Regions from separate parts of the Saccharophagus degradans 2-40 genome, predicted to be linked through region 2. Evidence: predicted binding sites of a transcription regulator. Region 2 holds the regulator's gene; the other holds the start of a gene.
The links. The regulator FliA, encoded in region 2, starts transcription of late flagellar genes. The targets are predictions, from matches to a motif close to TAAAGTTATNNNNNNNNCGGCCGATANCC.
Positions count from the first base shown of each region.

Region 1 (15,067 bases), 1.3 Mb from region 2:
AACACCTAATGTAGAGAAAAAACAGCTAGCTGCGCGGCAGCAAATATCAGAAACCTTGGCGTTTCAAGTTTTACTGGCTATGTCGCGTATGGATGAGCGCCTACTACAGCAAATGATAGATAATGCAGTGATGCGCAACCCCGAACTGGAAAGTGCTGGTGTTCGGTTTCCTACGGGTGGGTATATGCGCTACACCGAAGATCACGATAAAAAATGGCTGCTTAAAGAAAGTAATCACTCAAGCCCTGAATTTGTAGAAATTCCTTTAGTGCTTAGCGGTGTAAATCGCGGCGCACTTGAAATTACTTACGTACCACTAACCGCAGGCGAAAAAAGTTATTTCGGTTTATCGAATACCGTTTTTCTTGTGCTGTTTTTGTGTTGCTCTGCGTTTATAGGGTTTTGGTTTTTTATTAAGCGAGCACTGCATCATTTAGATCCCAGCTCTGTTGTGCCAGCGCGCGTGCGCAATGCAATGAACGTGTTAGCTGAAGGTGTATTTATTTTAGATAAGCGCGAACAAATTGTACTGGTGAATACCGCACTAACTAGCAAACTAAAATCAGATGAGCGCAGGTTGCTTGGTAGAAAAGCGAGCGCATTAGGGTGGAAAACTGACGACAGCGAAAAGTCATTACCCTGGGAAAAAACCATTGCCACTGGCGAAAAGCAAATGGATATTCGTTTAGAAATGCCAGTGAATAAAAATGAAACCAAGGTGTTTAGGGTTAATGCTGTACCTATTCTCGACGAGAAAGGAAATAATCAAGGTGTAATAGCCAGCTTCGACGATGTGTCTGAGCTGGAAGCAAAAAACGAGCAGCTACAACTTTTGGTGGGTAAATTAGCTGCTATTCAAGGTGCGATTGAAGATAAAAACCGCAAACTTGAGTATTTGGCATCTCGCGATCCATTAACCGATTGCTATAATCGACGGGCAATGCGTGAGAGGTTAGATGATGAGTTCGCTAAGGCGCAGAACTCCGGTAAAGACCTCGTTTGTATCATGCTCGATATAGATCATTTTAAACGAGTAAACGATACATATGGCCACGGCGTGGGGGACGTAGTCATTAAAATGGTTGCCCAAGTTGTAAAAGAAGCTGTACGCGATAGCGACATCGTCGCGCGGTTTGGCGGTGAAGAGTTTTGTGTTGTTTTACCCAATGCAACTGTTGAACAGGTAAAAATAATTGCCAAACGCTGTCGCATGACCATTGAAACCCAAAACTGCGGCGGGGTAAAAGTAACCTCCAGCTTTGGTATTGCGGCGCTCAGTCTGGGAGCAAAATCGCCCAACGATTTAATTCACCAAGCCGACGAGGCGTTGTACAACTCCAAACAAAACGGCCGCAATATGGTAAGTGTTTGGCAACCATCAATGGTCATAGAATCTGGGCCTAAATAATTTCAATCACTATTAAACAATCACTAACTACTAATTATTAATCGCTAGCTATTAGGTGCTCGCGATTCGCGATTGAACTTAGTCGAAGCTAAAACTTGAATTGTTTAGCGAGCCTAGTTCGTAGCTGTTGTGAATGGGTTTGCCTGTGTTGCCGTAGGCGGCACCAGCAGCAACAAGCAGCGGGCTGTAGTGTTCTAGTGTGGGGTGTGCAATAGCTGCGTGTGGGGCGCTGTTGTACAGCTGAGTTAGGGCGGTATAGTCTTTATTTGTAACAGCTTGGTGTAACCAATATACAAATTCCTCCGCCCATATCGGTGTGTCGCCGTTTCTATTTAGTAACCCCAAATTGTGCGTAGCGCTGCCGCTGGCAATAATTAAAATATTTTTTTCGCGCAAAGGTTGTAACGCTTGGCCTAGGGTTAAATATACGTTTAGGTCTTGCGTTGTGGGCAAGCTAAGCGCTGCGACGGGAATATCTGCATTGGGGTACATTAAACTTAACACCGACCACGCGCCGTGGTCTAAGCCTCTTTCGCTAATCTTTATATCTGCGCTTAAGTGTGAGGCAAAAGGGCGCAATGCTTGGCTTAGTTCATCGGTTAACCATGCCGGTTGCTGGGCTGGGTATTGCTGTTGATATAGGGCGTGCTCAAAACCGGCAAAGTCGTGAATAGTGTTATGTTGCCCTGTGGCGGTAATCGCAACCCCTGCGTGCTGCCAGTGGGCAGAAACAATAACAATTGCTTTTGGGGTTGGCAGTGAGCTGCCAAGCTCTTGTAAAAACAAATTCGCTGGTGACGTGTGCAGCACCCTGTTAGGGGCGCCGTGAGAAATGAAAAGGCTCGGTAGCATTGTTGTGTCCTCTTAGGGCTATGTTGTTCCGGCTATTGCCTAGGGGTAAAAGTGACTGAAATGAAACGTAACTCAGCCTGTTTTACCCATAATATCTAAGCTGCAGACATTAACAATGTACGTTAAAGTTTAATAATAGTTTCTAATTTGTTAACAGATGCGCTGGCTGAAATGCTCTACAAGCGCATCCACAAAGCCACTTACTTTGGCAGAAAGATGTTTTCTGTGGCTGTACACCACGTAAATACCGCCTTTGCTTAGCTCCCATTCGGGTAGTAACTGCACCAATTCACCTGTTTGCAACTGTTCTCTTACCGTAAAAGAAGGGCACACACCTACGCCAAGCCCCTGTAGTAACAAGGCGCGTGCAGCTGGCGAGTTGTTAATCAAAAACATGGGCTGCGGTTTAATGTTGACTACGGTTTCTTGCTGCTTAAAGGGCCAATTGGCGCCATTTAAAAAATTGCTATCCACAATATGTGTGTGGGTGTTTAAGTCTTCTGGTGCGCTTATAGGCGTGTTACTGGCTATGTATTGAGGGCTTGCGCAAAGAATCACTTGCATATCCGCCAGTTTGCGCGCCACTAAGCTGGAATCTTTTAGTTTGCCTATGCGAATCGCGAGGTCGTAACCTTCGTCCACAATATCCGTGTAGCGGTCGCTCATCTCAATATCAAACTCAACGCTGGGGTGTGCTTGCGCAAACTCGCCAATTAGCGGCATAAGATGTTCTACAGAAAAGGCCTCTGTGGGGGCGGCGAGTCGCAACTTACCTGTTATGGCCCCGGTCTTATTTTTTATTGCGTCTTCAAGTTCTGTTACATCCTGCAATACCACTAGGCTGCGCTCAAAATATGCTTGCCCCTCTGCGGTTACGCTCATTTTGCGCGTGGTGCGCTGCAGTAAGCGTACGCCTAAATCCGCCTCTAGCTCTGAAACATAACGACTTACTAACACCTTCGAAAGGTTTAATTCACGCGCAGCCGCGGAAAAACTTCCGGCTTTAACCACTTGGCAATACGCCCGCATACAGGTGAGTTTATCCATGAATTCTCCTTCATTGTTAATGTATTGTATACAGAGTTTGAATAAATGGGCTAATTGTTTCTTGATTGGGTGAGGTAGATACTTGTTTTACTTCTAGCTCACAGCTCACAGCTCACAGCTCACAGCTCACAGCTAGAAGCTAGAAGCCACTAATTTATTCTAAGGAGACTGTTATGAGTGTTAAGCAAGTACGAAAAGCGATAGCGAAAGTTTTTTCAATTGTGTTCTTATCGGCTGCGGCAACCGCGCAAGCTAATGGACCTGCGCCAGGTAATTATGCAATCGACGCTTCGCACACGAGTGTAGTTTTCGCTGTGGATCATATGGGCTATAGCGATGTGTTAGGCCGGTTTAATGAGTTAGAAGGCAGTGTGCAGGTAGGTAGTAGCGGGGAGGCAACCATTAACATGGTAATAAAAGTGGGCAGTATCGATTCTAATCACGCAAAGCGCGATGAGCATTTGCGCAGCCCTGATTTTTTTAACGCACGTCAGTTCCCCGAAATAAAAATAACTGGCCCACTTAGCTTTAAGCGTTTGAATGGTAAAAGCGAGCTAGTCGCGAAGGTAACGCTACTGGGTATTACCAAAAATGTGCACTTCGAGCTTGAAGAAGGCAAGCAAGGCAAAGATCCATGGGGTTTAGAGCGAGTGGGTTATACCGCTATTGGCACCCTTAAGCGCAGTGATTTTGGTATGAACTTTATGCAAGGTGGCATTGGCGATGAGGTATTGCTAACCGTAAACCTAGAAGCCATTAAGCAGTAATTTACATAGTTGGAGATGCCGTTATGCTAACGACGTTATTCGCTCAAACTGTATTGTTACCCGTCTTGTTGGTGTTATTCACAGCAGTTATACACCACTTGTTTTATGCGAAAGGGGTTCAAGGGGCTGGCGCTTTAGCGCTAGCCTCATCCGGTGCAGCAGCGGTGGGTGATTCTGCCGCGCTTGCTGCAAAACGTGGTTTGCCTGCCGCGTGGTTTTTGTTGCTACTTTGGCTGCCCGCCTATTTTTGTATCACTCAGCGTTTTGTTTTACTGCCAAGTTTAAGCAGCGACTGGTTGCCGTTTTATATTCTAGGTGTGTCGGTTGGCGCCTGTGCCATCAATTATTTTCAAACTAGTCGGTGGTGGCTAATGGCGTTCACTGCAGTTATCGCAATTGCAATTGCTTGGCCTCTACTGCGTTACGACTTTTCTTGGCAAAGCCATTTGGGGTTGTTAAGCCAAGTGACATTTTGGCTTTGTGTTTTTGTATTTTTTTATAGCGAGTATTTTTTACGTACTACCAAAAACGCAACTGCCATTTTGTTGTTAATGGTTAATGGCAGTTTAGGACTGGTGGTTGTGCTGCACTCAAGTTTAATGCTTGGGTTACTGGTATGTGCTTACGCGTGTGTGTTTTTGTTGGCCGCCTGTGCGCAAGTTTTACTGCTTGCGAAAGGGCAGCGCTTAACTAAACCGTGGTTTGAAATACACAGCTTACGCTTTAGTGCCAATCAACAGTATGTGCTTTGGGGCTTCACCGGGCTTTTATTGGGCGTGGCGTGGTTTTATGTGCAAATTCCTTTGCTGTTAACCCTTATGCTGCTGGGTGCGATGGTTGTACCAATATTTTATAGAGGGGTGGGGCAAGTGGTTGTGAGTGCGCTTTTTGCCGGTGTGGCAGTATGTTATGCCGTTGTCGAGCAGGTAATGCTTGCGCCAGCGTACGCGTATTAATATCGGGTTTATTACTCTTTTCTTATCACTTTTTCTATTTTGGCTGGGAACTATATTTATGAGAGGGTTAAGTTTGCGGCAGGCGCTAACGGCAATAGATTGTGCATTGGGTTATGCGCAGCAACAATCATTACCACCACTAACAATAGTGGTATTGGATGCAGGCGCGCATGTAAAAGCCAGTGCCAGTGCCGATGGCTCGGGTACACAACGCTATGAAATTGCTTTGGGTAAAGCATCTGCTGCTTTAGGTATGGGGTTTGGTACACGAACGTTTAGCGAATTAGTAAAAAAGGGAACACTACCTGCAGAATTTAGTAGCGCGATTAATGGCGCGACCCATGGGCGATTTATACCGCTACCTGGAGGCGTATTAATATTCGAACAAGGGCAGGTTGTGGGCGCGGTAGGTATTTCTGGGGCGAGTTCCAATGCCGATGAACAGGTGGCAATTGCTGCTATAGAGCAGTGTGGTTTAACCGCAGGTCTGTAAGCTGGTATTTGTACGAATGGGGTAATTGGTGCGTGTTGCAAGCCCGCTAATTAGCTGGCTTGCTCTTCACTTTCTGTCGCTTTCTGGTTGCGAACAACTAGGCGACCAAAAAAGATGCCGGTTTCGAATAAAATCCACATGGGTATAGCGAGCAGTGCTTGCGAGATGATATCCGGCGGTGTAAGTAGCATGCCAATTACAAAACAGCCCACTATTACGTAGGGGCGTTTATTGGCGAGTTTTTGCGGTGAAATTACTCCCGCGGCTATTAACATGACGGTTGCCACCGGAATTTCAAATGCTAAGCCAAACGCAAAAAACAGTTTAATTACTAAGGTTAGGTGCGAGGCGATATCGGGCATTACCGTTACTGAGCTAGGCGCAGTAGTGGTAAAAAACAAAAAGATAAGCGGGAATATTACGTAATACGCAAAGGCTACGCCTGCGTAAAAAAGAATTACGCTGGAAATAAACAGCGGCATGGCCAAGCGTTTTTCGCGCTGGTACAAGGCTGGGGCTATAAAATTCCATATTTGCCAAAGCACGTAGGGCATGGCTACAAATACAGAAACAAACAGCGTGAGTTTAAACGGCGTTAAAAAAGTAGACGTAATATTGGTGGCAATCATATTGCCTTCTGGTAGCAGTTCTACCAGTGGCGCGGCCACGTAATCGTATATTTTATTGGCGAAATAAAATAACGATATAAAGATTAAAAATATAGCAGCAACAGACTTTAATAAGCGTGAACGCAGCTCTATAAGGTGTTGAATTAGCGGTTGGCCTTCATCAACACTTGCATCTGGGTCTAACTTAGCGGTCATTGGCGGGTTCAGTTTTAGTGGTTGGTTGCTGGTCTTGATTGTTTGCTTGCGGTGTTTCGGCCGAGGTGTCGGCCTCTACTTTGCTCGGCTCCTCGGGTGGGTGCGCGTAGCTTGGGTCGGTAAATACGTTGTCGTCGGTACCTAGTGTGGGGTCGTCACCGGCAACACGGCGCGATACCGGTGTTTGCAGCTTGGCCTCTTCCGCTTCTTGTTCCAGCATCATTTTTCTATCGGCATCAAGAATATGCTGCTGAATATCGTCTTTGGTCACTTTAAGTGCTTCTAGCGATTTCATCACTTGCTCGTTATGCAGCTCGCGGCGAATCTCGTCTGCACCAATTTGTACTTCGATTTCCGCGCGGGTGTCGCGCATCATTTTGCGAATTTTTGCCATCCACGTTGCGCCAGAACGTACCGCTTCGGGCAGGCGTTCGGGGCCGATCACAATCAGCCCTATTACCGCTATTACCGCAAGCTCTAAAAAGCCAATATCAAACACGGTTATTTAGCTTCTGTCTTTTCTTTTTGTTCAGCTGTTTTTGCTGCAGCGGCTTCTTCAGCGGCTACTTTTTTTTGCTCAGCTTCTTCGGCTTCTTGCTTGGCGGCTTCATCGTCGCTCATCGCTTTTTTGAAGCCTTTAATTGCACCGCCCAAATCGCCACCTAAGCCTTTAAGGCGTTTGGTGCCGAATAGTAGCAACACAATTACCAACACTATAAGAAGTTGCCAAATACTAATGCCACCTAAACCCATAATCTCACCTGCTATAAATTTGTTCGTTAATTATTGTTAGCCTTCGCGGCGCGATATGCGCTATTTGCGGGAGGCTTTTTCTTCTAATCCTGACAGATCGAAACGGCGAGCAAGCTCAGCCATTACTGCGTCTGTGTTTGATCCTAAATGAGAGAGCATCACCATAGCGTGAAATAGCAGGTCGGCTGTTTCACAAACTAGCAAGTCTGTATTGCCAGATCGCTCCGCGTCTTTCGCGGCTAGAATGGTTTCGGTGGCCTCTTCGCCTACTTTCTCAAGTATTTTGTTAAGCCCTTTGTGGTGTAACTGGGCCACATAGGAAGCTTCAGGGTCGCCAGAGGCCTTGCGCTCTGCAAGTACTTGATCTAACAGGCCCAATACTTTACTAACATCTAGCGTACTGGTCATTAATATATCTCTTTTGGGTCTTTAAGTACGGGGTCGGTTGCAACCCACTTACCGTTTTGAAGTTCTCTGTAGAAACACGACTCACGTCCAGTATGACACGCAATTCCACCCATTTGTTCGACGTCCAACACTATCACATCGGCATCACAATCTAACCGAATACTTTTAACATGCTGGGTAAAGCCCGAGGTTTCGCCTTTGCGCCACAATTTGCCCCTAGAGCGGGACCAATAAACAGCTATGTTTTCTTGTGCGGTAAGGCTTAGGGATTCTCGGTTCATCCACGCCATCATCAATACTGTGCCGGTTTTGGCATCGCGTGCAATGGCGGGCACTAGGCCGTCGCTTGTCCAGGTTATTTCGTCTAAAAATGTAGAGTCTGTCACGGGTTACAATCTTTATGTGTTGGTGTGGTTGGCAGGCAACCGCACACAGTGTGTGAATAGCGACATTATAAGGCTGTTGGTTGCGCTTGCACCATCTGTATATACCGCTCTAACTAGGGTTGAGTCGCAATAATTGGGCTTAATGGTCGCGCTGCACAATATATGTCGCCAACTGGCGTAGTATATCCGCTCGCTCGTCAAAATCTTTGATCGACGCCAAAGCCTGCTGCAAAAGTTCGCTCGCCTTATGTTTGGCGCCATCTAAACCAAGGAGTGATACATAAGTTGGCTTGTTGCGCTCTGCATCGGCGCCAGCTTCTTTGCCCAATGTGGCTGTATTGGCGGTAACGTCGAGTATGTCGTCTTGCACCTGAAACGCCAAGCCAATGGCGCTGGCATATTGGCGTAATTGCGCGGTTTGGGTGGGGGTAGCACCGGCGGCAATCGCGCCCATTTCTACGCTTGCGCTGATGAGTGCGCCTGTTTTGTGCTGGTGCATGGTTTCTAAGTGTTGCAAATCTACGCTTTTATCAACCGCGGCAAGATCGATAGCTTGCCCCAAAACCATGCCGCTAGCGCCAGAGGCCTTCGCAAGTGCGGCAATTGCCTGTAATGCAGCGCTTGCAGGCATGTGCTGGCTATTCGCTAGCCATTCAAAAGCTTGGCACTGTAGCGCGTCACCCGCGAGTATAGCTGTTGCCTCACTGTAGGCAATATGACAGGTGGGTTGGCCTCGGCGCAATGCGTCGTCATCCATTGCCGGTAAATCGTCGTGAATAAGGCTATAGGTGTGAATGGCCTCTATTGCGCAGGCGCAATCGTCGGCGGCCGCAGATATGCCGCCAGTTGCGTAGGCTGCGGCATACACTAATACGGGGCGTACACGTTTACCGCCCAGCAATAAGCTGTAGCGCATGGCTTCTATTAGGTCGGTGTTGTAGTGCTTTAGGCCGATTAAGCGTTCTTCTAGCAAACCGTTAGTGTGCTCGCGGTACTTGGCAAGAAAGTGGGTCAATTCTGTGCTCATGCCTGAATTAACCTTCGCTATCAAACGGCTGGCTGCTAATTTCACCGTTTTGTTCGGTGAGCAGTTGCACTTTTTGCTCGGCTTCTTGGAGTGCTGTTTGGCAGTGACGGGTTAGCGCTATGCCTTCCTCAAACGTTTTTAGGGAATCTTCTAGGCTTAAATCGCCTTTTTCTAGATCCGTCACTAATTTCTCTAGGGTTTGTAGGGATTCTTCAAAATTTAACGCTTTCTTCTTGCTTGCCAAGGTCGCAGCCCTATGGTTGTGATTAAAAAATAAGCGGAATGCGCGATAGGCTCGCCGTTTTCGCGGAATGCAAACACTACCTAAGCGCGAACGGTCGGTCAACGCTCAAATAATACCCTCTACTGCCGATAACCTGTTAAACGCTGGCAGTTAGATCATTTGATTGGAAGTAAAGTGCGAAAAACTGTCTAGACTTAAATAGGGCAGAGCGATGCTTTTGCACAGCCACCAAATACTTTTGTTGACCACCTTCTGTGGTCCCTGTGACATGACGAGGAATACCCAGTGGATTTAGCCACGATAGTCGGCCTAATTGGCGCCTGCGCACTCATTGTTATCGCAATGTTGATGAGCGGCGAATTAGGTATGTTTGTTAATGGCCCTTCTTTAGTGATTGTATTTGGGGGGACCATCTTTGCCTGTATGGCTAAATTCAGTTTGGGTACCTACCTAAGTGCTATGAAAATTGCCGGCAAAAGCTTTACCAATAAATTGCCAGACCCGAATGCGCTTATTGAAGAAGTTGTTGCTCTGGCTGACGAGGCCCGAAAAGGTGGGTTACTGTCATTGGAAGGCAAAGAGGTAAGCAGTGATTTCCTGCAACGAGGCATACAGCTGTTGGTAGATGGGCACGATCCGGACGTTGTGAAAGCGCTACTTTCTAAGGATAAAAACCAAGCGGTTGAACGGCATAACGTTGGGGCCACTATTTTCGCTTCGATGGCGGACATGGCTCCAGCCATGGGAATGATCGGAACTCTTATTGGTCTTGTTGCCATGCTTGCAAACATGGATGACCCCAAGGCCATTGGACCTGCGATGGCGGTTGCGCTGCTAACTACGCTTTATGGTGCGGTAATCGCGAACGCCTTGTGCGGGCCTATAGCCGATAAGTTAAAGCAGCGTGCAATCGACGAAGCTATGATCAAAAGCTTGGTGATCGATGCGCTTATTGCTATTCAAAACGGTCAAAACCCTCGTGTTATCGACTCTTTATTGCGCAACTATTTACCCGAAGGTAAAAGGGAGGTAGCGGACGCCGACTAGGCCTTAGCCTACCCGCGTTAGGTATAGCCTATGAGTGATGAAGACGAGAATAAATGCGACTGCCCGGCAGGGTTACCGCCCTGGATGGGCACCTTCGCCGATTTGATGTCGCTGTTGATGTGCTTTTTCGTATTGCTGCTTTCATTTTCGGAAATGGATGCGATGAAGTTTAAGCGCCTTGCTGGGTCTATGGCGCAAGCTTTTGGTGTGCAAAATAAACTAAACGTAACTGACATCCCCAAGGGCACCAGCATTATTGCGCAAGAGTTTAGCCCTGGCCGCCCGGAGCCGACGCCCATTAACGAGATATGGCAAAAGACCGACGACCTGACAGAAATGTCGCTAGAAGTACAATGTGCTGAAGAGTATGACATAGAGCAGGGCACAGAAGGCTATGACGCCGGCGCTGCGCTTAAGGTAAAACAAAAGCTAGAAGAGTTACTGGAAGATACGCAGGACGATGCGTACGAATTAGCGGCGGCAATGCACGAACAAATAACGGAAGGGCAAATAGAAATTGAAACACGCGGGCGGATGATCATTATTCGCATACGAGAAAAAGGTTCTTTTGTGTCTGGTTCGGCAGACCTTTCTGTAGAGTTAAAAGACGTACTTAAAGAAGTAAAATCTGTGCTTGCGTTGCGCCAAGGCAAGATTGAAGTGCAGGGCCACACCGATAACGTTCCCATTCGGTCTGCACGTTTTGGCTCGAACTGGGCACTATCGTCTGCACGGTCTGTATCTGTGGCGCACGAACTAATGGCGGGTGGTGATATAGCAGAGCGCCGCTTTGAAGTGGCGGGCTACGCCGATACCATGCCAATAGTACCGAATGATTCAGCGGAAAACAGAGCAATAAATCGTCGCGTAGAAATTTTAATTAAACAGGGGGTGGAGGACGAACTTGAAGAGGAAGACATCAAATTGCTGCGCGATAACAAACAAGGCCAAGATATTTTGCGCGATTTAAACCTCGCGCCAGAGTACTTGTTTGATTTAGACCCAGAAGAAATATTTTAAATGTTATGTTGTGTTTCTATGACAACGCTTAAAGTAATAACAACGATAAAACAGAGAGTAAGTGAATGAGCGAAGAACGGCGACGCTATTTTAGAATTACCGAAACGGTAGGCCTTAGCTATACCGTTTTAGATGAGTTTGGCCCTGCAGATGTTGCTGGCGATGCGCCCGCGTCTGATATTTTGGCTCATCTAACCGAGCAAGATAAAAAAATAGAAATGGCGTTGTTAGAGGTGGAGAAAGAGTCCCCTAAAGTTGCTGAATTAGTTTCGCTATTTAACCAAAAATTAGAGCGTATTGTTAATTTGCTCACTATGGAAGGGCGCTTGTTAGACCAAATAGCAATGCGTATTCGCGAAGTAAATATAAGCGCATGCGGAATTGCTTTTACCAATGAAGAACATATTTCTGAGGGGCGCCCATTGCGACTGGAGCTAACGCTTTACCCTGAGGAGAAAAAAATAGTGTCAGACGGCCGTGTCGTATCCTGCGATCCCGCCCCTGACGGACGCCACTTTTATATGCGCGTCGACTTTTATGCTATGAGTAAAACCGCACAAGAAGAATTGATTCAACATATAGTTAAAACCCAGAGTAGCCAGTTGCAGCAACGGCAAAAAAACAAATAATGAGAGTATTGATTCATGTATGCATTATTGTTACAGTTTGGTCATAATTAACCTATTTGATTGTTTTCCCCTCAACCAATTACTTCCTCACCGTCAATTTCCTACGCTTGTAGGAAATGTCTCACAAGAATTAGCGAGATTTGCCTCTGGCGCCAAAATATAAGGCGTATAGAATAGTCAGCGTTAGGGAAGCACATACGGATATAAGCACGGAAATACGGATACACGCTGTTACCGCCTGATGGATTTAGGCAAATCCTGTGAGTATGCCGCGACATGGTTGTTGCGGCATTTTACGTTTTATCTTTCCACTTTTTACTCCCCCATTTTTAATCCTTTCTTATTGCATTTTTACCTGTTTAATCTCTTTGTAATAATTTTTCATCTATACTCAAAGTGATCTTGACGGATCGGTTAGTAAGAGTAGTATTGGTGTTAAGGCGTTGCTTTGTAGTGCTGAAGCGCGCTGGTTTAGCTTTCTCCATTCAATCGAATATGAGGGATGCCGCTTTCAAGTATCTAAGCCAACAAGTGGCCAGTGCTTTAGAAAGAATTAAAAGCACAACAGATAGCCACATACGCTACTACCAGTCGCAAAATTGCGCGGCTTCATGGGCTCGTCACCCCAACAAATGGGGCCTCACCCACAAAGCACCCGACCCCCGAATTCAAAAACCCCGCTTGGTCTCGCCAAGCGGGGTTTTTCGTTATGGGGGAAGGGCCGAGCCTAGTGTGGTGAGATTCAACCGAAAATGGTGCGGCTAGCCGCACCATTGGGAGGGCGCCATGGAAGCTCGAATCTTGCGTTTAAATATCGCTGGCCAGCCCATTGAGTGGTTGCACTGGCAGCAGGCTGTTACCGTAGAGGCCCGCGGCTTAGTTGCTTGGCGCTTAGGGGAGGTGGTTCGCACTGTGCGCGGAGGCCGTTGTAGGCTATCTGGAAAGCGCACACGTATGGCCTTGTCATCTATTATTGCCTGTGATGGCGAACGGATGACTCCGGTTAAAGCTAACCCGCCGTTAACAAATAGTGCGCTATTTTTGCGGGACAAAAATCAGTGCCTATATTGCGGCCAAATTTTTACCTTTGCAGACCTTTCCCGCGACCATGTGCACCCCAGTAGCCGTGGGGGTGAAGATAAATGGGAGAATGTGGTTGCCGCTTGTAAACGCTGCAATCAAAAGAAGGGCGATAGTCTGTTGTCTGAAATTGATATGCCCCTTATTGCCCTGCCATATAGGCCCAATCCATACGAATACCTCGCCCTAACCAATAGCGCCCGCATACTTGGCGATCAAATGGCTTACCTGCAACCGCAGTTCCATCACTACAGTTGTGCACGTCCTACGTTCTCTTTAGTCGCGTAACTATTCCTTTTGGCCTGTTTGGCTTTCAATCCCTTAAATAGGCCATTAAACTGCGTTGCTTTTTAGGGTAGACTTATGCTGCACCGCACAATTTGTGTGTTGGTGTTCTTAAACGCCAAATCAGCGGCACTACCTACTGTACTCACTAGGAAGCTAGGACCATGAAAAACGTCGAAGTCGCTCTGAATGTTCGCGCCAAGTTGGGCGAATGCCCACGTTGGGATGAAAAAGAACAGCTTTTATATTGGGTGGATATTGATTCCTTCCAATTGCATCGTTTTGACCCTAAAACGGGTAAAGATGATTTTATTACCTTTAAAGAAGAGATTGCCTGCTTTAGCTTGCGCCAGAACCACGATGGCTTTTTAGTTGCCATGCGCAGCGGGTTTCATTTTTTAGATGGCTGGAATACAAAATTGCGTGCCATTGCAGACCCAGAAGCAACTTTAGTTAAAAACCGCTTTAACGATGGCCGTTGCGACGCCGAAGGCCGCATGATTGCAGGTTCTGTGTACCCGCCTAAAGATCACGATGGCGCCAATTTATGGCAGCTTGGAACCGACCTTAAAGTAACTAAGCTAGCGGAAGGTTTATTAACATCCAACGGTGCCGGCTTTAGCCCAGATAACAAAACCTTTTACTTCTCTGATACGCCAAAGCACGTTATATATAAGTACGATTATGATTTGGCTACTGGGGAAATGACAAACGGTACTGTTTTTCATCAGTTTCCATTTGGTAATGGCCGCCCTGATGGCGCAGCCGTAGATAGCGAAGGGTGTTATTGGACCGCACTGTATGAAGGTAGCCGCATAGTGCGATTAAGCCCAGAAGGCGAAATTTTGCAGGAAATAGATTTACCCGTGCGCTGCCCAACTATGGTGGCGTTTGGTGGTGAAGACCTGAAAACTCTTTATATAACAACTGTTGGCGCGCGCCCCGAAGAAGAGCTTAGGGATTACCCGCTTTCTGGTGCATTGTTAAAAGTCGAAGTGGATGTGCCAGGCTTAGTTGAGCATAGGTTCGCCCTATAACTGAGCTTGTGTTGTTATTATTAAGGCCCAGCTTCGCGCTGGGCTTTTTCGTTTAGGGGAAGGGTTATTACACGATATTCTGTTTGAGTGGCAACGTGATTTTGAATGTTGTTCCCAGCCCTAGCTCACTTTCAATGCTTATTTTTCCTCTGTGATTTTCAACAACTCGTTTTGCAATACTTAGCCCTAGGCCTGTGCCAGGGTACTTGCTTTTGGAGTGAAGGCGTTTAAAGGGGGAGAATATTTCTTCAAAATGCTCTTCTTTCAAGCCAATACCGTTGTCTTGAATAAACAAGTGGCAATATTTCTTATTGGCGTCTAGTTCGTGGCGAATGTTAATTTGAGGTGCGCGCGCGTTGTACTTTATGCCATTGTGAATGATGTTTTTAATAAGGAACAGTATTTGTGACTCTATCCCTTCAATGACGGGTAGGTCATCATGGGATATGCTCGCCGTAGTATTATCTTCTAAAAATTGGGATTTAATTTGCAGTACGAGGTGATTTAAATTTATCGATGTAAACGTAATCTCGCCACTTTCTAGGCTTAGATATTCATACAGGCCATCTATAAGTGATATGAGTGATGTTGCGTTTTTTTGTACCGAATCGAAACACCATTGATTTTCTTCTGTAAGTTCAATTTTGGGTTCTATGTCTGTGCGTAGCATAGAGAGCATGGTGGAAATTTTTCGTATAGGCTCTTTAAAGTCGTGGCATAAACTAAAACAAAAGCGGGCTTGGTCTGCGTTGCGGTTTTCAAGCTCTACAGTTTGTTTTTTACGTTCGATGGAATGGTTGCAAA
Region 1 covers NC_007912.1:4,091,604-4,106,670, reverse strand. The annotation lists gene SDE_RS16905 (sensor domain-containing diguanylate cyclase) at 1-1,408, shown strand, start outside; gene SDE_RS16900 (DODA-type extradiol aromatic ring-opening family dioxygenase) at 1,487-2,260, opposite strand; gene SDE_RS16895 (LysR family transcriptional regulator) at 2,411-3,307, opposite strand; gene SDE_RS16890 (YceI family protein) at 3,481-4,074, shown strand; gene SDE_RS16885 (hypothetical protein) at 4,098-5,030, shown strand; gene SDE_RS16880 (GlcG/HbpS family heme-binding protein) at 5,089-5,523, shown strand; gene tatC (twin-arginine translocase subunit TatC) at 5,574-6,347, opposite strand; gene tatB (Sec-independent protein translocase protein TatB) at 6,337-6,846, opposite strand; gene tatA (Sec-independent protein translocase subunit TatA) at 6,849-7,100, opposite strand; gene SDE_RS16860 (phosphoribosyl-ATP diphosphatase) at 7,161-7,508, opposite strand; gene hisI (phosphoribosyl-AMP cyclohydrolase) at 7,508-7,894, opposite strand; gene SDE_RS16850 (polyprenyl synthetase family protein) at 8,034-8,921, opposite strand; gene SDE_RS16845 (exodeoxyribonuclease VII small subunit) at 8,929-9,165, opposite strand; gene pomA (flagellar motor protein PomA) at 9,451-10,212, shown strand; gene SDE_RS16835 (flagellar motor protein MotB) at 10,243-11,232, shown strand; gene SDE_RS16830 (PilZ domain-containing protein) at 11,298-11,861, shown strand; gene SDE_RS16825 (HNH endonuclease) at 12,648-13,229, shown strand; gene SDE_RS16820 (SMP-30/gluconolactonase/LRE family protein) at 13,391-14,263, shown strand; gene SDE_RS16815 (hybrid sensor histidine kinase/response regulator) at 14,331-15,067, opposite strand, start outside.
Region 1: a site for FliA is predicted at 9,271-9,299, ahead of pomA (flagellar motor protein PomA). Genes of this name have one in related genera too.

Region 2 (15,067 bases):
CCGCTGGTAATATGCCAGCAATAGAAAACCAAAGCGCACGCCAAGGCAACCCGCCACCACAAAGTAGCGAGCCAACAGAAGTAAGTTGGGATGATGTAACGCCGGTAGATCTTGTGGGGTTAGAAGTGGGCTACCGTTTAATTCCTTTGGTGGACAAAGGGCAGGGCGGTGAATTATTGGGCCGTATCAAGGGTGTACGTAAAAAACTATCGCAAGATTTGGGCTTCCTAATACCTGCAGTGCATATTCGCGATAACTTAGACCTGCTACCCAGTGGCTACCGTATAACGCTTATGGGTGTGAGTATTGGTGAAGGCGAAGTATTCCCCGACAAATTTTTGGCGATAAACCCCGGGCAAGTGTTTGGTAGCTTGCAGGGTACCAAAACAAAAGACCCAGCATTTGGCTTAGAAGCAATTTGGATAGACGAGGCGCAGCGCGAGCAAGCGCAAACTCTAGGGTATACCGTTGTTGACCCGAGCACAGTGGTGGCCACGCACTTAAACCAAATAATACAAACGCACACACACGAATTATTGGGGCATGAAGAAGTACAAAAATGGTTGGATTTACTCGGTGAAAAATCGCCTAAATTGGTTGAAGAGCTAGTGCCAGAGACACTTTCAATCAATCAGCTCTTAAAAACGCTGCAAGGTTTACTGCGCGAGCAAGTCCCCATTCGCGACATGCGCACTATTGCCGAGGCGTTGGCAGCGCACGGCAATAAATCGATGGATACCACTGCTTTAACGTCAATTGCGCGCGTTTCACTTGCGCGACAAATTGTGCAAAACATTGTGGGGCAAGATCCAAACTTACCGGTTATTACTTTAGATCCGTCATTGGAACAGTTGTTGCTACAGTCTGTACAACAGGCACAAAAAGCTGGCGCTAGCGACGGAGCGTTTATCGAACCGCAGCTTGCAGAAAGGCTAAATAAGTCACTTGTTGAAACAGCGAAAAAGCAAGAAATGGCCGGCCGCCCAATAGTACTTCTAGTTGCGGCACCCATAAGGCCAATGATGGCTCAGTTTGTTCGTTACCACATAAGTGAAATGCACGTAATAGCGTACAACGAAGTGCCCGACAACAAACAAATTACCATAGAGGCAACCATAGGAGCCGATGTGGTAAACGGCGGAAAGCAGCGCTAACAGGGCTTAGCCCGTAAGTGAGGAGGTAAACAATGTTTAATGATCATCCACAGGGTAGAGGTAATGGCGGCGAGCCAGCCAAAACACAAATCAAACGGTTTGTGGCCCCGAGTATGGCCAGAGCATTGCAGTTGGTGCGCGATGAGATGGGCCCAGAAGCGGTTATTTTATCTAGCCAGCGTACCCCCAACGGCGTGGAGGTTATTACCTCTGTGGAGCCAGACTTACCAACACGCGGCATAGATGTAAGACGCGAGTTTGGTCAGAATTTTGACGCCGACTTAGATCACCCCATGGAAAGCGACAGCGCATGGCGTATGCAGGCTGGCATCGATCAGGCTGCCGCTTCCTTCAAAGCCAGTGCATCGGTAGATAGCCGACCAGCAGCCGGCAACAAGCGCGACCCCGAACAACTGGCCCACGAAATCGAACGCGCACGCGAACGTATGCTAGCGGCAAAACGCGAAGCGCGAGAAGCGCCGTCAGATCAATCTTTCCATAAGTTTGTTAAGCAACAAGCTCAACAGGCACCAGCGCAACAAAGCGCTCCGGCCCAAGAGCGGCCAACACCTAAAGAATATAACCGCTATAGCGACGAGCCTAGCCAGTTTAATAAGCCTTCCTCATATGCCGAGCCAAGTTTTGCAACGGCAATGAACCATCAGCAAAGCGCTCCACAAGAAACGCTGCGCTTAAACGAATTGCAAAGTGAATTGGCCGACATGCGTTTATTGCTGGAGCAGCAGTTGTGGCATATGAACGAAAACCAGCAGCGCACAAGCATGCCTAGTCAAATTAAATTGCCGGTTGGCTATTCGCTAGTGGGAGATCACTTAAAGCGCTTAGGCTTAAGCGAGAACCTCGTGCAAGAGCTGCTCTTAGAGCAAGATGGCACTACACGCCCTAGCGAAGCTTGGAAAGGCTGTTTGGCAAAATTATCGCGCCGTATTCCCGCATTAAAGGGCGATATGGTTAGCGGTGGTGGCGTATTTGCTTTTGTTGGCCCTACAGGGGTAGGTAAAACCACAACCATCGCTAAACTTGCCGCGCGATTTGTTCTAGAAAACGGCCCTGGCAAAGTGGCCATCATTACAACGGATACCTACCGCGTGGGTGCGCACGATCAATTACGCTCTTTAGGGCGCATCTTAGGCGTGCCTGTAAGGGCGTTAGATAAAGACCACAGCTTGCCAGTACTACTCGCTAGCCTTAAGCAGTTCCCACTAATACTTGTAGATACAGCAGGCTTTAGGCAGGGCGATGCATTGCTAAAAGAACAGCTTCGCCAGTTAGACACTTGCCCAACCATGCGCCGTATTTTAGTTATGGCATGCAACAGTCAATTGCAAACCCTTAAGGCTTCTGTACACGCATACGCTGGTATGCGAGGCGTAGATGCTTGCGTAATTACCAAGGTTGATGAATCCCTGAGCATGGGCGAAGCATTAAGTGTATTAGTGGAAAAATCTGTGCCAGTAGCCTATACAACAGATGGACAGGAAATTCCTAAAGACATAGCACCAGCCAGTGGGCACGCGCTTATCGCCAAGGCTGTAGCTTTAGCAAAACAGGCACAGGAAGTAGAAAAGCAGGGCAACGGTATGGCCGCGCTATAGTCAACTATACTCATAAAAACCCCGCTGAACCTTTAGCGCTAAACGTACTAGCGCCAAAGGGAGAAAGTCATTAAATAAGAGATGTAGTCGTATGAGTACAGTCCGGCCGGTAAAAGTTATAGCTGTCACGGGTGGTAAAGGTGGCGTCGGCAAAACCAATCTTTCGGTAAATCTCGCCATTGCGTTGGCGGAGCTACGCAGACGAGTGGTGCTAATGGATGCCGACCTGGGGTTGGCCAATGTGGATGTACTGCTAGGAGTACAGGCCAAATACACACTGGCAGATGTACTCGACGGCACCAAAACTTTACGCGAAGTGATGGTAAATGGCCCGGCGGGAATAAAAATTGTGCCTGCCTCTTCTGGCGTTCAGCAAATGGCTAGCCTAACCCACCAAGAGCACGCAGCGCTTATTCACGCTTTTAGCGATTTGGGTGATCAGTTAGACGTACTGTTAATAGATACCGCAGCGGGTATATCCGACACGGTTGTAAGTTTTGTACGCGCAGCACAAGAGGTGTTGGTAGTGGTGTGCGACGAACCATCGTCTATCACAGATGCTTACGCTCTAATGAAATTATTAAATATGGAACATGGCGTATACCGTTTTCGCGTAGTTGCCAATATGACGCGTTCCACGCAAGAAGGCATAAACCTATTTAATAAATTAAATGCCGTGTGTGAGCGATTTTTAGATGCTTCTTTGCAATATGTAGGCAGCGTGCCGTTTGACGAAAACCTGCGCAAAGCCGTGCAAAAAAGGCGGCCAATATTGGAGTTTGCGCCGCGTTCGAAGGCGGCTGCTGCAATTAGAGTACTTGCGCAAAAAGTAGATGAGTGGCCGGTGCAAACCAGCGCAAGAGGGCATTTGGAATTCTTTATAGAGCAGTTGCTAAGTGCGCAGGCTGCATCCGCCGGAGGTGGTTATTAGCGGTTGCTTAGTGCTAGAAGGGCGGTTGGTTACATGCCGCCAAGCTAAACTTTTATCCTATTACTCGCACCTATACAAAACATTAGAAACAAGTAATAAATTAAACCAACAAAACAAGTATCAAGCAAAATTAATCGGGGCTTTATGTGCCCGCATTCAAAGGGTAACCACGCAAACTTGGCAGCAAATTACATTACATGTTGCACGAGTGCGTCTCTGAATTATGGCAGTCTCAGTGGCAGAAAATTTGATGGTCTACGAAAAACCTAAGGAAGGAGACCAAGAAATAAAGGTAGAGGATTACGCCTATCTCGTGAAACGTATCGCCCATCATATGATGGCGCGCATGCCTTCGTGCGTTCAAATAGAAGATTTAATTCAAGCGGGCATGCTGGGGCTGCTAGAAGCAGCACAAAAATATGACGCCAGTAAAGGCGCAAGCTTCGAAACCTATTCTGGAATACGCATTCGCGGTGCCATTGTAGATGAAATGCGCCGCGGAGACTGGGCGCCTAGGTCTGTACATCGCAACAGTCGACGTGTAGCAGAGGCAATAGCCACAGTAGAGGCTCGCCATGGGCGCGATGCACGCGACCACGAAATAGCAGAAGAGATGGGTTTAAGCCTTGACGAGTACTACGCTATGGCGCGCGATAGTGCATCTACTCGCCTGTTTAGCTACGAAGAAACCTACGAAAACGATGAGTCGCGCTTTGACGAATACGAGCCTAGTGACGGTTTGCGCGGCCCCTCCGAACAAGTTCACCGTAATGCCCTCTACACCGATTTAGTGGCCGCCATTGGCAAATTGCCAGAGCGAGAGAGGCTTGTGCTATCGCTGTATTACGAACAGGAAATGAACCTAAAAGAAATTGGGCTAGTACTTGGTGTATCTGAATCTAGGGTAAGCCAAATCCACAGTCAGGCTGCTTTAAGGCTCAAATCCCGCATGCAAGATTGGCAATCGTACGAATGATGGCCAACTTTGCCCTAAACGTAAGGAATTTTTGGAATATCAAGGCTAAAAACTGGATGAACTCTATCTAACGTCTAGACTTGTAATCAGGGCTGTTAAAGGTGTAGAGCTTTTACATCAACGGATAACACGCCTAGTAAAACCTGCTCTGGTGAACTAGGTTTCCGAGCGACGAGACTATTGGAGGTTGCATTGGATAAAAACATGAAAATACTGATTGTTGATGATTTCTCGACGATGCGTCGGATCATTAAAAATCTGTTAAGAGATTTGGGGTTCACCAATACGCATGAGGCGGACGATGGCAGCACCGCATTGCCTATGCTTAAAAGTGGAGATTTCGATTTCTTAGTTACCGATTGGAACATGCCCGGTATGAGCGGCATCGAGCTGCTTAAAGAGATCCGTGCGGATGCCAAGCTGGGAACTATTCCCGTACTAATGGTTACGGCAGAAGCGAAGCGCGACCAAATTATCGAAGCCGCGCAAGCTGGTGTAAATGGCTATGTTGTTAAGCCCTTTACTGCTCAAGTGCTCAAAGAAAAAATAGACAAAATTTTTGAGCGCGTAGGCGGATAATTAAAAAAGGCAGTTACATGGAAACACAACGTGATCTGCATAAAAATGAGCAGTTTTTAACTGAGCTTGAAGATTGTGCGAAACAGCTAGTAGAGAACCTCCAAAACAATAATTTTGACGGTGCTTCGGAGCTTATTCACACCTTGGTAGAGGCGAGAGATCGTCATATTTTCCAGTCGGTGGGCCGATTAACTCGCGGCTTACATAATGCCATTGTCAATTTTAATGTCGATGCTGACTTCGATAATAATCCACCAGAAATTAACAACTCAGAAATACGCGATGCTTCAGATAGGCTTAACTACGTCATTAAAATGACTCAAGAAGCGGCCGATAAAACCATGGATAAGGTAGAGTCCATTGCCCCAATAGCAATGAACCTAGGGCAAGAGGCAACGCTTTTAAGGGCAGATTGGCAAAAATTAAAACGCCGTGAAATATCGAAAGAAGAGTTTAAAGTTTTATACGATCGTATGGGCACATTTCTCGACCAAATGGATATGGGCACGCAAGAACTGAACAAATCCCTGCAAGATATTATATTAGAGCAGGGCTATCAGGATCTTACCGGCCAAGTACTTAAAAAAGTGATTGGCTTGGTAACCGATGTTGAAAGTGAACTCGTGAATTTAATGCGTATTGCGGGCGAGGTAGAACATGTAACGGGTATGGCAGGTGGTGCCGATACGGCTGCCACTGGCAGCGGCGAAGCAAAAAATTCAAAAGGTGAAGGCCCGCAAATTCACGCAGAAACACGTGATGATGTGGTCTCGGGTCAAGATGATGTTGACGACCTTTTATCTAGCCTGGGCTTTTGAGGAGCATATGAATGTCATTCGGAGAAGATGAAGAGATTCTTCAGGACTTTCTAGTCGAAGCTGGAGAAATCCTGGAGCAGCTCTCCGAGCAGCTTGTAGACTTGGAGCAACGTCCAGACGATAAAGAGTTGCTTAACGCGATATTTCGCGGCTTTCACACCGTAAAAGGTGGTGCTGGCTTTTTACAACTAAATGCAATGGTAGATTGCTGTCACGCAACCGAAAACCTATTCGACATGCTTCGCAATGGTAAACGTGTAGTTAGCTCCGAGCTAATGGATGTTGTATTGCAAGCCCTAGATTTAGTTAACGAACAATTTGATGAAGTTAAAAACAGACAAGAAATAACGCCTGCTTCCCCCGAATTAATCGCGGCTTTAGAAGCGCTTATTAATGGCGAAACACCAGCTGGCGCGGCCGATGTCGCTGCACCCGAGCAGCCAGACGAAGTAGCGGTAGAACCTGCTACACAAGAGCCCGACAATGCAGGCGAGTTAGCTATTTCAGACGACGAATTTGAAGGCTTTCTCGACGCCATAAACGAAGACTCCAATTCCTCGGCTAATACAGCCCCAGCGCAACAAGCAGCCCCTAGTGAGCCTGCAATCAGAGGCTCCGATAGCGATGAAATAACCGAAGACGAATTTGAATCTTTATTGGATCAGTTACACGGTGCGGGCAAAGCGCCTAAAATCGAAGCTCCTGAACCAACGAGTAGTGCTGCAGCGAGTTCTAGCACTGATGAAATTTCAGAAGACGAATTCGACAATTTATTAGATCAGCTACACGGCCTAGGTAAAGGGCCCGGCACAGGCGGAGCTGCACCAGCGCCTACCGATGGCGGCAGTGCCAACAACGACCTTATTACTGACGATGAATTTGAAGATCTTCTCGATCAGCTGCATGGTCAGGGTAATGGCCCCATTAAAGCGGCTAAGCCTGCTTCTAGCGCGCCTAAACCTGCTGCAGCGCCAGCTAAACCCGCAGCACCAGAGCCAGTTGCAAAACCTTCAGTCGCTGCTGCGACACCAAGCAAAGAGCCTACAGCGCCTAGCCCTGTAAAGCCCACTGCACCAGTTGCAGCGCCTAAACCGCGAGAAGCGGCACCCGGTGGGAACAGTGCTGCAGCGGGCGAAACGACCGTTCGTGTAGATACCCAGCGCCTAGACGACATTATGAACATGGTGGGTGAGTTGGTGTTGGTACGTAACAGACTCGTGCGCCTAGGTATCGATTCCGCCGATGAAGTAATGCAAAAAGCGGTAGGTAATTTAGACGTGGTTACTGCCGATTTGCAAACAGCAGTAATGAAAACTCGCATGCAGCCAATCAAAAAAGTATTTGGCCGCTTTCCACGCGTTGTTCGCGATTTAGCGCGTAACCTGAAAAAAGAAATAAACCTCGAGCTACAAGGTGAAGAAACCGATTTAGATAAAAACCTCGTAGAAGCGTTAGCAGATCCACTGGTTCACTTGGTTAGAAATTCAGTGGACCACGGGATAGAACTGCCTGGTGCGCGCGAAGAAAAAGGCAAGCCTAGAGTAGGTAAAGTAATTTTGGCTGCCGAGCAAGAGGGCGACCATATTCTATTGTCCATTACCGACGATGGCGCTGGCATGGACCCTAACGGCTTGCGCGATAAAGCGGTAGAAAAGGGCATTCTAGAGCCCGATGCCGCCGCGCGTTTATCCGATACAGAAGCGTTTAACCTTATTTTTGCTCCTGGCTTTTCAACTAAAACAGAAATTTCTGATGTGTCTGGCCGCGGCGTAGGCATGGATGTTGTAAAAACCAAAATCACTCAGTTAAACGGCTCTATAGAAATCAAATCTAAAATTGGTGAAGGTACGCGCTTTATTATTAAAGTGCCGTTAACTCTCGCCATTATGCCAACGTTAATGATTATGGTAGGCAAGCAAGCATTTGCCTTGCCACTTGTAAGTGTGAACGAAATATTCCATATGGATTTATCAAGAACACACGTTGTAGACGGTCAGCAGTGCGTGACAATTCGCGATCATGCTGTGCCTATTTTTGAACTAAAAAAATGGCTGGTGCGCGATCACAGCATTTATAAAAACGATCCAGAAAGCGACTCGAAAGAGGGGCACGTTGTAATTGTATCAGTTGGTACACAGCGGGTAGGTTTCATTGTGGATCAGCTTATAGGCCAAGAAGAAGTGGTTATTAAACCATTAGGTAAAATGCTTCAAGGCACACCTGGCATGGCCGGCGCCACCATTACAGGCGATGGCACCATCGCATTAATTCTAGATGTTCCTAGTTTGTTAAAACGCTATGCTGGTTCGCGTTAAGCGCCAGCTTCTCTTTTTTGTAAGCAGTGGGAGCTATAGTGGCTTATAAAGTTCTGGTTGTAGACGATTCACAATTTTTTCAGGTGAGATTAAAGCAAATAATTAATGAGCATCCTGATTTAGAAGTTGTTGGCATCGCAGCTAATGGCCAAGAAGCTATTGACCTAGAAGAGTCATTGCGCCCCGATATCATATCTATGGATTATGAAATGCCACATCTTGATGGTATTTCTGCTGTGCGCTCGATCTTGTCCAAGCGGCCTATACCCATCGTTATGTTTTCATCTATGACATACGAAGGGGCCACAATTACGTTAGAAGCTTTAGATGCTGGGGCAGTGGATTTTATTCCTAAAAACTTCGCTGAAGTATCCCGCGATTCAGTCGTTTTAAAAAAGCGCTTGCACGAAAAGCTATTGTTGTTTGCACAAAAAGCTAAGCCGAGTGTGGCGGCACGCAGTACAACCCAGCCAAGCGGGGTTAGGCCCTCTGCCTTAGGTGCAAATCTGTCTTCCAGTCGCTCACCCAGGCCGGCTAGTAGTGCACCCAGTGCCCCTAAAAAGCGAATAAAAGGCTTAGTTAAATTAGTAGCAATTGGCGCGTCTACCGGTGGGCCTGTTGCCGTTTCAGAAATAATCACTCGTTTGCCAGCCAACTTTCCCGTGCCAGTCATTGTGGCGCAACACATGCCAGAAAACTTTACCAAAGCATTCTCAGAGCGCCTTAATCGGCAGTCGGCTGTAGAGGTAAGAGAAGCGCAAGATGGCGATTTACTTAAGTCCGGTGTGGTATATGTGGCGCCTGGCGGCAACCAATTAATGGTCGATAAAACTGGTCGCTCCATACGTATTCTTGATGGCGATGCGCGCTTAACCTACAAGCCTTCGGTCGATGTGTTGTTTGCGTCTGCTGCAAGTGCCATGGGCGATAAAGTGTTGGCAATAGTATTAACGGGGATGGGCGCAGATGGATGCGATGGCGCTAAGTTATTAAAACAAAAAGGCGCAACCATATGGGGCCAGGATAAAGACTCCTGTGTTGTATATGGTATGCCAGCGGCTGTAGCCAAGGCTGGACTAACAGATGAAGTTTTACCGTTAGATCAAGTGTGGCAACGGCTGGTTTCGGATGTTTAGTCTCGGGAGCAGGGTGTGGATATTCTCAGCGTAGTAGGTGTAATAATTGGCTTTGCCGCGCTGTTAGGCGGAAACTTCCTAGAAGGAGGCAATTGGACATCCCTAGTCAATGGGCCGGCGGCCCTTGTTGTAGTGGGTGGTACTTTAGGGGCGGCTATTTTGCAAACCCCTTATAGCGGTATAAAGCGCTCCCTTACACTATTCAAATGGATCTTTAAGCCCCCGCGCTTACATTTTAAGTCGGGCATTAAACAAGTTGTAAGCTGGGCCATGGCTGCCCGTAAAGAAGGCTTACTTGGCTTGGAAAATATTGCCGAAAAAGAAAAAGATAGCTTCGCCAAAAAAGGTTTACAACTGTTGGTTGATGGTAGCGAAACAGATGTTATCCGCCACGTAATGGAAACCGATTTAATTGTAGCCGAGCAGCGCGATCACGATGCCGTACAGTTTTACGAAAGCATGGGCGGCTACGCACCCACCATTGGTATTATTGGTGCAGTAATGGGGCTTATTCATGTTATGCAAAATCTTGCAGACCCGGCCGAACTCGGCCCCGGCATAGCTATAGCATTTGTTGCCACAATTTACGGGGTGGCATTTGCCAACTTATTTTTATTGCCCGTCGCCAATAAACTAAAAGCCTGTATCAAACAGCAATCGCAATTCAGAGAATTACTTGTAGAGGGCATAATCGCCATAGCAGACGGTGAAAACCCAAAAGTAATTGAAATGAAATTAAGCGGTTACCTGCACTAGCGGGGCGTTTAATTATGATCCGAAGGCAGCCAATAGAAACAAAAATTAATCACGAACGTTGGTTAGTCTCCTACGCCGATTTTATTACGCTGCTATTTGCTTTTTTTGTGGTTATGTATTCAGTTTCGCAGGTTAACGAAACCAAATATCGCACCTTATCTGAAACCTTGGGTAACGCGTTTTCTAGTAGCGCCAAAAAAACAAATAAAAACCGTTCGCCCGACACTACCGAAGCAGAAGTGGCGCCCCTTAAGCAAATAGAACAGCAGCTGGAACAGGCTTTAAGCGGTGTGCTAGCTACCGGTGAGGTAACGTTAAATGGCAATCAAAACTGGGTGGAAATTGTAATAGATGCAAATTCATTCTTTTCGTCTGGGCAGGCCACTCCAAGTGATGAGGCGCGCACTGTCTTAAACAAGGTTGCCGATATTATCTCCCCCTTTGATAACGCTGTAGCAGTGGGTGGCCATACCGACGACACGCCAATAAACAATGCCCAATTCAAAAATAACTGGGAGCTATCTTCCGCCCGAGCAGTGACGGTGGTGAATCTATTGGCCTTTGCAGGTGTTAGCCCCGAGAGAATGTCTGCTGTAGGTTACGGGGAATACCGACCTATCGCCGATAACCAAACACCCGAGGGGCGCAGTGCCAATAGGCGTGTTGTGTTACGTGTAGCCCGCGATAGGGCCGATATTCCTAAAGTGATTGCGCCCAATGCAATTCCCCAAAGCGAAACGCCTGCAACGCCAGCCAACCCAGAGCCAGTAGTTAACCCCGGCCCAGCTGAAGAGCAACCAGAAACAGTCGAACCAGTAAGATTAAAAAACGGTGGCTTACTGTTTACAAGCGACCCCGATAGAGCGCGAAACAATCGATAGGGTCGCGCTAGTATTTCAATTGATTATTGTCTCTTAAATCAAACACTCATTATGCTTTAAACGCTGTTCCCTAAATGTAGGGATGTTGGTTTCGCGGTATTGTTACTTCCAATAGGGCATGCTTCTTGCGTTGTGGTTAATAGTATCAATGTGCGTAAAGTTTTTGACGCTTAGGGCGATATAGTAAGAACTATGAGGCTAATTGTTTGATTGTTTGGACTGTTTCCAACCAAAAGGGTGGGGTAGGCAAAACCACCACCAGCGTTGCGCTTGCAGGTTTGGCTGCCGAAGCGGGTAAGCGGGTATTACTTATCGATTTAGACCCGCATGGCTCGCTTACAAGCTACTTTCGTCTCGACCCTGATATGCAGTTATCCAGCGTCTTTACTTTGTTTCAGGAGCGCACAGCGCTAACAGAGTCGCTCATAGAGAAAGTAACGGTGCGAACACCATACGCAGGTATATCGTTACTGCCCGCAGCCACCGCTTTGGCAACGCTCGAGCGTCAAGCAATAGGCGATGGTATGGGGTTGGTTATATCGCGCACTCTGGCCAAGGTTACCGACCAATACGATCTGGCCATAATCGACTGCCCCCCGCAGCTTGGTGTGCTTATGGTTAATGCACTTGCGGCCTGTAGTCGTTTACTTATTCCTGTACAAACCGAGTTTTTAGCCATTAAAGGGCTAGAGCGTATATTGCACACCCTAGAAATGCTGGCTAAATCGCGTAAAAAGCCGCTAAATCACATCATATTACCCACTATGTACGACCGGCGAACACAAGCATCTGTTTCTAGCTTACGTACCATTCGCAACGATTATGGCGAATGTGTATGGGCCGGCAAAATACCCGTTGATACAAAGTTGCGAGATGCGAGCAGGGCGGGTGTACCACCGCACTTATTCGACCCCAATGGCCGCGCCGTAGAGGCTTACCGGTCACTCTATAAGTTTGTACTGGCCAGTTATGAAAAAGAGCATATCGCGATGGAGGCAGGTGAATGAGCACGCCATCGTCCAAAGATTCTGACTTTTTTTTGGCAAGCTATTTCGATGAGCTTCTAACTGACCCAGTACCGGCTCAGAAGCCCGCCGAAGAAGAAAAAACTACTGCAAAGCCAGTTGCGCCTAAGGCGAACCAAACGCCAGAAAAAATCGCAGAAGCAAATGTAATTAAAGCACCGGAAAAAAAAACACCTAAAAATGCCAGCTTAGCCCGCACCGAGCCAGAAGCATTACCCGAGCTACACCAGCCGATACAAAAGCCTGCTGCAGCGTCGTCCATTCCCGCGCCAAGTAACACTGTCACGCCAGCCTCAGAGGAGGAGCCTGCGCCGCAGTTACAGCCGGAAGCCAAATCAGAGCTGCAGCAAAGACAAGCTTATTTAGAAGAAACGCAAAAGCAGAAATTGCAGGCGTTACTTAATCAGGGAATACAGCTACAGGCGCCTGTTAAAACCAAGCCACAAACAGCGCAAGTGGTAATAGAGAAGGTTGCGCAAAAAGTTGAACAAAAGGTACGGGTTGAGCAAAAAGTACAGGTTGAGCAGAAGATACAGGTTGAGCAGAAAGTACAAGAAGTACATGTTGAAGTAAAAGCGCCGGTGCAAGAAATAACCACAGTGGAGCAGCAAACAGCGGCGCAAACGGGTTATTCCTTGGGAGTGAACGACCTGCTCGAATGGCACGAAAATGGCCGTCCGATGTGGGCGCAAGAGCGCTTTGATGTGCTGTTATTCGAGGTGAGCGGCTTAACACTAGCGGTGCCGTTGGTGGCCTTGGGTCAAATTCAGCCACTTAACGAAAATCTAACCCCTTTATTTGGCCAATCTAACTGGTTTATGGGCTTGCTTAACTCAGCCCACGGAAAAATTAAAACTATTAACACGGCGTTATTTGTAATGCCCGAAAAATACAACGAAACCTTCTTAGAAACGGCCAAATACGTTATATCAATTGATGGCGTAAGTTGGGGGCTAGCGGTAGATAAGGTGAATCAACCAGTAACCTTAAACCCCAGTGAAGTGAAATGGCGGGGGGAGCGCACCAAGCGCCCTTGGCTAGCGGGCACCGTAAAGTCTGCAATGTGTGCATTAATAGATATTCCGCAGATGGCGAAACTACTGCACGATTCCGACAAAAATGCCCAAAAGCGCTAGCTTAAGTGGCTTAATTTAACGGTTTTTAACTCCGTAACACATAAAAAAGTTTTCTTTGCTGGCATAAATACTGCCCTAAACTATATTAAAAAGAGAAAGACTACGTATTCTTGACGCAAACGCTAGCCCTGCGCTGGTTTGGGCGGTAAAAGTAGCAAGATGCGGTGGTAAAAAGTATTAAAACGACAACGCTCGACAAAAAAATGACGTCAAAGGGTTGTTGGACAAGGGTGATAACGAGGACAAGCATCGATGGCAGCTAATTTAAGTAAAAACAATATCAGTGAAGATCCGGTCCTGCAGTGGGTTACCTTCAAACTAGCTGGTGAAACCTATGGTGTAAATGTAATGCAGGTACAAGAGGTGCTGCGTTACTCAGAAATTGCCCCTGTACCAGGTGCCCCAACGTATGTGATAGGCATAATTAACCTTCGTGGCAACGTGGTTACTGTAATTGATACCCGCCAGCGCTTTGGTTTAACCGATGGCGAAGTCACTGACAATACGCGCATTGTCATTATCGAAGCAGAAAAGCATGTAGTGGGCATTATGGTAGATAGCGTGGCAGAGGTTGTTTACCTGCGCCAATCAGAAATAGAAACCGCCCCTAATGTGGGGAATGAAGAAAGCGCGAAATTTATTCAAGGTGTATGTCATAAAAACGAAGAGCTGCTTATTCTAATTGAATTAGATAAGTTGCTAACCGATGACGAGTGGGCTGAAATAGACGAAATCTAGTAAGGCCCTGTCGTTTATTGGGTTTAGGTTAGTAAGCAACAGTGTAGGTACGTATATGTTCGATATTATTATTCAAAATTTAGCGCAAGATTGGCCGCTCACGGTGGGGTTTACATTGTGTGGGGCAATTTTGCTTAAATTAACCACTGTTGTACTAAAGCTTAAAGCCAAAAGTGAGCACGACGAGAAGCTTCTGGTAGCACTTTCTAAAGAGCTGGCTCTACTGTCGTCTAGCACGGTAGGTATGGGTCAGCGCATGGTGCAACTACAGGCAAAGCTGGATGAGCTGCAAAGCAATCAAAGCGAAATGAACGATAGCGAAGCCCAGTTTGCCTATACCCAAGCGCTGCGTTTGTTAGAGCAGGGCGCCGATAGCTCAACCGTTGCGGCAAATAGTGGATTGTCTAAAAGTGAAATTCAATTAATGCAGCTTGTACACGGTCAGCGCGATACAGCTTAAGTTTTTTAGGCATTTTTATTTAAATTAGCTAGTAGCTCTGCGTTAGCTCAATGTAAAACAGGTGGTAGCTCCGTGTGGCATAAAGTTGCTAATAAACTACTAGGTAATGTGCATACACAACATTGTATGCCTTCGTTACAACCTGTTTTGCACGCATGGTTTACTTCTAGTTTACGCGCATTCTCTTTTCTATTTATTCTAGTTTTTGCATCTGCATGCACTATGAGTGAGCGTGTGGAGTACTCTGATATAGAAGGCAGAATCCCCGAGCGTTTCTTCGAAACCATTAATACCTATGCCGTAAGCGAAGCATGGTTGGCAAGCCAGTTAGGCCAAGGAAGCATCATTCAAGATGGCCCTAGGCAGCAAAAAATACACACCTACAAAGTAACCACAAAAAAAATAGAGCAAGTAAATTACATGTGGCTAATTCGCAGTAGCGAAACGCAACAGCAAGCCGAATATCTACATTTTGTATTTATCGACGATAAACTGGTATCCCATTGGGGGGATTCCTCGCCTCAGGTAAGCTTTAACGAGCCGCCC
Region 2 covers NC_007912.1:2,746,600-2,761,666, reverse strand. The annotation lists gene flhA (flagellar biosynthesis protein FlhA) at 1-1,154, shown strand, start outside; gene flhF (flagellar biosynthesis protein FlhF) at 1,187-2,770, shown strand; gene SDE_RS11350 (MinD/ParA family protein) at 2,862-3,701, shown strand; gene SDE_RS11340 (RNA polymerase sigma factor FliA) at 3,925-4,677, shown strand; gene cheY (chemotaxis response regulator CheY) at 4,870-5,256, shown strand; gene SDE_RS11330 (protein phosphatase CheZ) at 5,274-6,074, shown strand; gene SDE_RS11325 (chemotaxis protein CheA) at 6,086-8,389, shown strand; gene SDE_RS11320 (protein-glutamate methylesterase/protein-glutamine glutaminase) at 8,428-9,525, shown strand; gene SDE_RS11315 (flagellar motor protein) at 9,541-10,281, shown strand; gene SDE_RS11310 (flagellar motor protein MotB) at 10,296-11,162, shown strand; gene SDE_RS11305 (ParA family protein) at 11,369-12,169, shown strand; gene SDE_RS11300 (chemotaxis protein CheW) at 12,166-13,323, shown strand; gene SDE_RS11295 (chemotaxis protein CheW) at 13,576-14,061, shown strand; gene SDE_RS11290 (DUF2802 domain-containing protein) at 14,117-14,521, shown strand; gene SDE_RS11285 (hypothetical protein) at 14,744-15,067, shown strand, end outside.